2 regions of the Pantoea sp. Ae19-2 genome follow, and region 2 is predicted to be linked to the other one. Evidence: predicted binding sites of a transcription regulator. Region 2 holds the regulator's gene; the other holds the start of a gene.
What was found. The regulator ArgR, encoded in region 2, controls arginine synthesis, uptake and breakdown. The targets are predictions, from matches to a motif close to ANTGAATAAAAATACANT.

Region 1 (4,406 bases), 310 kb from region 2:
GCTGTTTTCAACGACGGCAAAGCCCCATTTGGCTTCATCCACGGGCGTAGGACGGTATTTACGGATCTCATCCGTATGCCAGGCCTGAGCGACCAGTTGGCGCAGGCGACGCATAATCTGGTTACGCTCGTAGTCAGAAATATCGCTGTGATCGAGCTGTTCAAGACAGCTGTTAACTTCGCCCAGTTTATGAATCAGCGTACGACGCGTAATTTCTGTGGGATGGGCGGTCAACACCAGTTCCAGCGACAGGGATTCAATCGCCGCGTGAATAGCACTTTCACTAAGATTGTTTTGTTTGAGCGTTTCGAAGGTCTTTTTTAACAACTCGGGATGATTCGCGCCATCGCCGCTGCGGGAAATGGTTTGATACTGCTCAGCCACGTTAGTGAGGTTCAGGAACTGACTGAAAGCACGTGCGACGGGCAACAACTCGTCATTTGACAGGTTCTGCAGCGTATTCAGCAACGCCTTACGATGCGTGTCATTGCCAGCACGGGATGATTTAGACAGCTTACGGATGGTTTCCACCTGGTCCAGGATGTTCTCTCCCAGCGCATCCTTAATCGTATCCCCGAGCAGTTTGCCGAGCATACTGACATTACTTCGCATTGCGGAATATTGTTCGTTCATGTGACCCTGACACCCTTATCGTCTTGATAAACCTCTATACCCGGTCTTTTCAGGCAGCACAAAAGCCAGCAACGTTGTCCTCTCGGTACTGCCCGAGGTTCTTCAGTTGCTGCCTGTCGCAAGCTGAATAAAGTGGGATGATTGCCCCGTAGGTATAACATCGTCTTTTATCTAGCCACGTAATCATCCGTTCGTCAATTGACTTAAAGTGAAGGAAACATGCAGCTAACTGCTGGAAATTCATGGAATTTGATAGGGGAGAAGCGGGATAAGTTATTCTTATTATCAAATCCCGCAGAATGGCGGGGCATTTTGCTGTTAATTCAGTGAAATGCCCCGATTAATGATAATTAGTGACAGAAATGCTGCACAACCTGGCTTATCAGCGCACGGGTAGGCTTAATAAATGCGGTATCGATAAACTCGTCTGGCTGGTGCGCCTGATTGATCGATCCTGGGCCCAGTACCAGGGTTGGGCAGAGTTGCTGAATGAAAGGCGCTTCAGTGCAGTAATTCACCACTTCCGTCTGAATCCCCAGCAGCGTTTCTACCACTTTAACCAGTTCATGATCAGCGGGGCACTCGTAGCCGGGAATCGGTGGATGCAGTTCTTCAATGGTGATCCGTCCCGGCCAGCGTTCGCTTACTGGTGCCAGTGCTTCATTTAGCAGCCCGTCGAGATCGCTCAGCGTGAGGCCCGGCAGGGGCCGGATATCCATATGCAATTCGCAGCAGGCACAGATACGGTTTGCCGCATCGCCGCCGTGAATATGACCAAAGTTCATGGTCGGATAGGGGATGGCAAAGCCATCGTGGTGGTAACGTGATTTGAGTGTGTTACGCAACTGCATGAGTTCGGTAATCGACTCATGCATTAGCTCAATGGCATTGACGCCGCGTCCGGGATCGCTGGAGTGGCCCGATTGTCCCTGAATACGAATCGCATTAGATATATGGCCTTTGTGCGCCCGCACCGGCTTTAGCGAGGTCGGTTCGCCAATAATGGCGCAGTCGGGGCGAAGCTGGGTGGACTCTGCAAAATATTTCGCCCCTGCCATCGTGGTTTCTTCATCGGCGGTCGCCAAAATGTACAGCGGCTTACTCAGGGTTGTCACATCCACATCACGTAGCGTGTCCAGAATAAACGCAAAGAAGCCTTTCATATCGGCGGTACCCAGACCGTACAGCTTGTTGTCATGTTCGGTCAGGGTAAAGGGATCGCGAGTCCAGCGACCATCATCAAACGGAACGGTATCGGTATGCCCGGCAAGCAGCAGGCCGCCCGCGCCGTTTCCGGTGCGCGCCAGCATATTAAATTTATGACGCGTTCCGGGTACGGGCTGTACTTCCACAGCAAAACCCAGGTCGCGGAACCAGCCAGCCAGTAAATTGATTAAAGTTTCATTGCTCTGATCGAGTGCGGCATCGGTTGCGCTGATTGACGGCGTAGCGATCAACTGGCGGTATAGTTCGATAAAAGGCGGTAATTTTGTCTTCACTGTTGACGGTCCTTGAGTTAGGATGTATCAATATTCATGCATTAATAGTGAATAAAAATACATTAACGTCGTGTGCATGTGAACCTTAAATCGCTGCAAACGACATCGTGGGCAACGGGGCAAGGCCGCGACCCGGAACGTGTGACTGTAATAAAGGTATACAGCCTGATGTTGAATACGCTGATCGTTGGTGCCAGTGGTTACGCTGGCGTAGAGCTTGCCACCTTCCTTAATCGCCATCCACATATCAACATAACCGCTTTGGCGGTATCTGCGCAAAGTCCCGATGCGGGCAAGCGCCTGTCCGATCTTCATCCACAGCTTAAAGGCGTGGTGGATTTGCCGCTGCAGCCGTTGAGTGATGCCGCCGAATGGGCAGACAAAGTGGATGTGGTGTTTCTGGCGACCGCCCACGAAGTCAGCCATGACCTGGCCCCTGAATTTCTTAAAGCCGGTTGTGTGGTGTTCGATCTGTCAGGCGCGTTTCGCGTCAACGATGGCGATTTTTACACCCAGTTTTATGGCTTTACGCATCAGCACGGTGACTGGCTGGATAAAGCCGTTTACGGTCTTGCTGAGTTCCAGCAGGAAAAAATTAAAGAAGCACAGCTGGTGGCTGTACCGGGCTGCTATCCCACTGCCTCCCAGCTGGCGTTGAAGCCCGTGTTAGATGCGGGTTTGCTAAATGACGCGCAGTGGCCGGTAATTAACGCCACCAGCGGCGTGAGTGGGGCGGGGCGCAAAGCGAATGTCGGCACCAGCTTCTGCGAAGTCAGCCTGCAACCTTACGGTATTTTTAATCATCGTCATCATCCTGAGATTGTGGCGCACCTGGGAACGCCGGTGATTTTCACCCCGCACCTGGGCAGTTTTCCGCGTGGGATTCTGGCGACCGTTACCTGCCGCCTGAAGGCCGGCGTAAGCCGTGATGATGTTGCTGAAGCTTTTCATAACGCCTACCACGATAAGCCGCTGGTACGCGTGTACGAACAGGGCGTGCCGGCTCTGAAAGCGGTTGTCGGGCTACCCTACTGCGATATCGGGTTCGCCGTTCAGGGCGAACACCTGATTGTGGTGGCTGCAGAAGATAACCTGCTCAAAGGCGCGGCCTCCCAGGCGGTGCAGTGCCTTAATATTCGTTTCGGTTTCCCTGAAACGCAGTCACTGATTTAACGGACGAGTAAACCATGACCAATCCATTGATTATCAAGCTGGGCGGTGTGCTGTTAGACAGCGAAGAAGCGCTGGCCCGTTTATTTGACGCGCTGCTGGCCTATCGCTCCGCGCATCAGCGCCCGTTGATCGTCGTTCACGGCGGCGGCTGTCTGGTCGATGAACTGATGAAAAAACTGGCGCTGCCGGTGCAGAAAAAGAACGGCTTACGCGTTACGCCTGCCGACCAGATCGACATTATTACCGGCGCACTGGCGGGTACCGCGAACAAAACCCTGCTGGCCTGGGCGAAAAAATATGGCATTCACGCGGTAGGCCTTTGCCTGGGCGATGCAGGCCTGGTTAATGTCACGCAGCTGGATGAAGCACTCGGTCATGTGGGCCACGCCACGCCGGGTAATCCCGCGTTGGTCAATACATTGCTTGCGGCGGGTTATATGCCTGTTGTCAGCTCAATTGGCATTACCGATGACGGCCAGTTAATGAACGTCAATGCGGATCAGGCCGCCACGGCGCTGGCATCAACGCTGGGTGCTGATTTAGTCTTGTTATCGGATGTCAGTGGCATTCTCGATGGCAAAGGCCAGCGCATTGCAGAGATGACGGCTGACAAAGCTGAACAGTTGATTGCGCAGGGCATCATCACCGATGGCATGATTGTTAAAGTGAACGCAGCGCTGGATGCTGCGCGCACGCTGGGCCGCCCGGTTGATATCGCCAGCTGGCGTCATGCCGAGCAACTGCCCGACCTTTTTAACGGTGTGTCCATTGGCACCCGGATTCTCGCTTAACGACTCAGATTCAAGGATTACGAAATGCAAACGCAAAACATCAAAAAAATCGTTCTGGCTTACTCTGGTGGTCTGGATACTTCTGCCATTATTCCCTGGCTGAAAGAAAACTATGGCGGCTGTGAAGTGGTCGCGTTTGTGGCTGATATCGGCCAGGAACGTAGCGATCTGGAAGGCGTTGAGAAGAAAGCGCTGCAGTCGGGTGCATCAGAATGCCACGTGGTTGATCTGCGTGAAGAGTTTATCAGCGACTACGTTTATCCGGTGCTGCAGACCGGTGCGCTGTATGAAGGAACTTACCTACTGGGCA
Region 2 (4,406 bases):
TCATCGATAAGCTGGCCCCTGTCACACTGGCGGGTTATCTCTCTTCATCACAGGTTATATCGTTGGTAAACTATCTTTTACAGGCGGGCGAAACCGCGGACGCTGACCTTTTCGTCAGAACGCTGGCGCAGCGGGTGCCGCAACATGAGGATGCATTGATGACCATCGCACAACAGCTTGAGCAGAAAGGCATTGAAAAGGGGATGGAAAAGGGCCTGGAAGAGGGCCTTCAGCTTGGTGAACAACGTGGCCTGGTGAAAGGCCGCAGTGAGGGAGAACGGTCGGCTGCACTAAAAATCGCGCGAACAATGCTGCAAAACGGTTTGCCTCCCAGCCTTGTCGCAGAGATGACCGGACTGTCAGACGATGATTTGGCGCAGATTGCCCATTGATATATTGCGCCTTAGGTCTGTGATTTACGGTACTGTTGACAGCTGTGATTTACGGTACTGTTGACAGCGTATTAATCCCCCGCGTAAGCCAGACTTCTTCTGCTCATGTCGTTTTATGTCGCTGAATCCCGTCGATTAACATTGGCGGATGAAGGCTGCCTTTGCTTACCCCCTGTCACAGTTCACTCACCGCGCGTTTCAGGCAAAAAAAAGCCCCGGCGAGCGGGGCTAAAGGGTTCGTCATACGTCAGACGAGGAACTATTTATACAGCTGCGCGGTGATGTGGTAGCTGTCACCGGTATTAGCCTCAATAATTTTATAGGCACTTGCGCCTTGTTCATCCGCTTTCTGGGACAGCTGGGCGCGATAGTCGATAGGTGAACCCGCAACGCCACTGATGCTTACGGTTCCTGCAGGTTGCAGATTCTGCGTTTGATCGGCCGTGACGAGCTGCGCTGCTGAAGCGCCAAAAGCGATCACGGAGAGCAGACTCATCGTTGCGATGGTTGATTTGATGTTCATGATTTATTCCTCATAGCAATCAACAACCTGCGGAATGGCATACATAGAGCGGGTCATCGATTTTGTCAGGGCGGCAACATTGCCGCAGATGAATTATTTATACAGTTCGGCGGTGACGTGGAAGGTATCGTCACGGTTGTTCTCAATCACGCGGTAATGGCCTGCACCTTGTGCATCCGCTTTCTCAGACAGTACCTGGCGGATGTTGGTCTGGTCGCCATTGATACCGCTTACGCTAATTGTTTGGTTTAGCGGCTGCAGATTCATGTCTTGCGCCTGCTGATTTGTGACCATGCTAGCGGCATTGGCACCAAAAGAGAGCAGTGAGGCCACGCCCAGCGCGGCAATCGTTAATTGGATTTTCATGATTCATTCTCCGGTAAGGATGTTTAACCAGCGGTCGCATTGGGACCGCTGGTTACCTGTCAGGTCCTGCGAGTTTATTTGTACAGCTCAGCCGTCGCGTGGTAGTTGCCGTCGTTATAGGCCTCAATAACACGGAAAGCTTTCGCGCCTTGTTGATCGGCTTTATCGCTCAGTTGCTGTCTGATATCGGATGGCGCGCCGGCCACACCGCTCACGCTTACCGTGCCAACAGGCTGCAGATTTTGTGCTTGTGAAGCAGAAATATAATCTGCTGCAGAAGCGCCGAATGACAGGGCAGATAAAATGCTCAAGGCAGCGATGGTAGATTTAGTTTTCATAAAAGATGTCCTCGTCCTGGTTGTTCTTCTTTTTTATTAGTGTGATTCACATCACGAAACTAAGTATAGGACTAATAACGGCAGAAATTAATACCTGCCTAATAATGTTTTGTTGATGCAATTTAACCATTTGGGATTTTTTAATAACTAAAAGTTATTAAAAATGGCTAAAATGCCACTACAGATGGGTAATTACGCATAAAAACAGTAAGATACGTTACTTTAACTTTTAGTGCGAAAAATCATGGTTGATCTGGCTGCTTATCTGTTTTGGTCTGGGTGATGACGCCAGTATTTGAATATAAAGCAGTGTAAAATAGCGCGTAATGTTAAAGGTGGCAAAGGGTATGACCAATATTTTATGTGCTGAAAACGACGCGGCTAAAGAGTAATGCCTTGAAAAGTAACGTATCGGCTGAAAGAGAGCTGACAGAAGGAAGAGGGGGATAACGGGCAGAATAAACCGGCGATGTGCTGCCGGTTAGCGGGAACGACTATAGCTCTTGTTCAAACAGGACGAGGATAGCATCGTGAAGTTGTTTGACGGTAAAGGCGCGTGCCGGCGTGATAAAAATGGTGTCATCACCCGCAATCGTTCCCAGAATCCCCTCAGATTTACCCAGAGAATCCAGCAGGCGAGCGATCAGCTGCGCTGCGCCAGGGCTGGTATGGATCACGACCAGCGCATCATTGTAGTCAATATCCAGAACCAGATTCTTCAATGGACTGGTTGTTGTCGGCACGCCCAGCTCGGCAGGCAAACAGTACACCATCTCCATTTTGGCATTGCGGGTCCGCACCGCGCCAAACTTTGTCAGCATCCGGGAAACTTTGGACTGGTTGATGTTCTCAAAGCCGTCTTCCTGAAGCGCCTGAACAATTTCGCCCTGAGAACTGAATTTTTCTTCTTTTAATAAAGCCTTGAAGGCTTTGATCAGATCGTCTTGTTTCGATGGGTTTCGCATAATTTACCAGCAAATGTAAGAAAAACCGCGGAACAGACCGCAGCAAAGTCATTATTATGCATATAAATGAATTTTTATGCAATTGGTTGTTAATTGAACGGGGCGGTATCCATGGCGGGCGGCGATAATAGCAAAGAATTTACTCAGACCAAAACCCAGCTCACAGCCTGGAAAGGCAAAGGTTGCAAAGCTGTTATATTATTGATGAGGTAAGAAAATAAAAATTTACACTGCCGTTCTCTGTCTGCCGACGTCAAGGTTGTCGATTTCAGGTGATACCGGCCAACTCCCGCGCAACAGTTGGAGAGAAATCCCGTCACCGTCGTCGGCGCTTACCTGAGGTAGCCCTGACACGGCAAACAGGTTAGCTCGTTGTCTGCAACGCAGGATGAGGACGATATAGCGATGATAAGTAAGTTTTAAAATCCCGAGACTGCGGGCATTAGCGCGTAAAATAGTCTCGGATACCCGTCATCACCTGAGCAGTTGATTAAGGTCTGACACAGATGGAATTTCGGCTCTTCTCTGCCCCACCTTAATAAGGAGTTATGAATGAAAGTTGCCGTACTCGGTGCCGCTGGTGGCATAGGCCAGGCGCTAGCACTTCTACTCAAAACCCAGCTTCCCGCAGGTTCAGAACTTTCTCTCTACGACATCGCGCCCGTCACGCCTGGCGTCGCGGTCGATCTCAGCCACATTCCTACCGCAGTTAACGTTAAGGGTTTTAGTGGGGAAGATGCCACCCCGGCTTTAAAAGGTGCGGATGTCGTGCTCATCTCTGCTGGGGTAGCGCGTAAGCCTGGTATGGATCGGGCCGATTTGTTTAACGTCAATGCCGGCATCGTGCGTAATTTGATTGAGCAGGTTGCTACGACAGCGCCGAAAGCGTTAATTGGGGTGATCACCAATCCGGTTAACACGACGGTGGCGATTGCGGCCGAGGTCCTGAAGAAACACGGTGTTTATGACAAGAATCGACTGTTTGGCGTGACAACGCTGGACATTATTCGCGCCAATACCTTTGTCGCTGAGCTGAAAGGCAAACAGCCTGGCGAGGTGAACGTGCCCGTGGTGGGGGGACACTCAGGCGTCACTATTCTGCCATTACTGTCCCAGGTTGCGGGCGTCAGCTTTAGCGATCAGGAAGTGGCTGACCTCACCAAACGTATTCAAAACGCCGGTACAGAAGTGGTGGAAGCGAAAGCCGGTGGGGGGTCAGCAACGTTATCCATGGGGCAGGCCGCCGCCCGTTTCGGTTTATCGCTGGTACGTGCCTTAAACGGCGAAGCGAACGTTGTGGAGTGTGCCTACGTGGAAGGCGATGGCGAGCATGCCCGCTTCTTCTCTCAGCCCCTGCTGTTAGGTAAAAACGGCGTGGCGGAGCGTAAGCCTGTTGGTGCCCTTAGCCCGTTCGAACAGCAGGCGCTGGATGGCATGCTGGAAACACTGAAAAAAGATATCGCGCAGGGCGAAGCTTTTGTGAAGCAATAACCCCCGCAGCCCGAACAGGAAAGCGCCCGGTCAGACCGGGCGTTTTTTTATAATCCGCCTGATTTAAAAGTCCGCGTCGTCGACGCACCATTTCCGGCAGGCGTTTTTCTGCTTAAGGTTTCTACCCGCATCTGGAAGGGTGGGAAAGGCATTTCGATACCATGTTCTGCAAAGCCGTGCAGAATAAGCTGATGCAGTTCATGGCGAAGCGGCATGCGATGGCCCATTTCAGCGGCGTGTACGCGTAGCTCAAATAACTGTATTCCCTGCTGCAGGTCAACCAGAAACACTTCCGGCGGCGGTGTATCCAGAACGTAGCTACAACGTTCTG

Region 1: the regulator ArgR is predicted to act here: its motif matches at 2,179-2,196, upstream of argC (N-acetyl-gamma-glutamyl-phosphate reductase).

What each region holds. Positions count from the first base shown of each region.
Region 1 covers NZ_JBCHWE010000001.1:4,078,227-4,082,632, forward strand. Annotated here, with positions in the region: gene ppc (phosphoenolpyruvate carboxylase) at 1-633, opposite strand, end outside; gene argE (acetylornithine deacetylase) at 984-2,132, opposite strand; gene argC (N-acetyl-gamma-glutamyl-phosphate reductase) at 2,301-3,305, shown strand; gene argB (acetylglutamate kinase) at 3,320-4,096, shown strand; gene AAIE03_RS18755 (argininosuccinate synthase) at 4,121-4,406, shown strand, end outside.
Region 2 covers NZ_JBCHWE010000001.1:4,388,967-4,393,372, forward strand. Annotated here, with positions in the region: gene AAIE03_RS20265 (Rpn family recombination-promoting nuclease/putative transposase) at 1-392, shown strand, start outside; gene yhcN (peroxide/acid stress response protein YhcN) at 652-915, opposite strand; gene AAIE03_RS20275 (YdgH/BhsA/McbA-like domain containing protein) at 1,009-1,281, opposite strand; gene yhcN (peroxide/acid stress response protein YhcN) at 1,356-1,619, opposite strand; gene argR (transcriptional regulator ArgR) at 2,114-2,584, opposite strand; gene mdh (malate dehydrogenase) at 3,137-4,075, shown strand; gene mscM (miniconductance mechanosensitive channel MscM) at 4,123-4,406, opposite strand, start outside.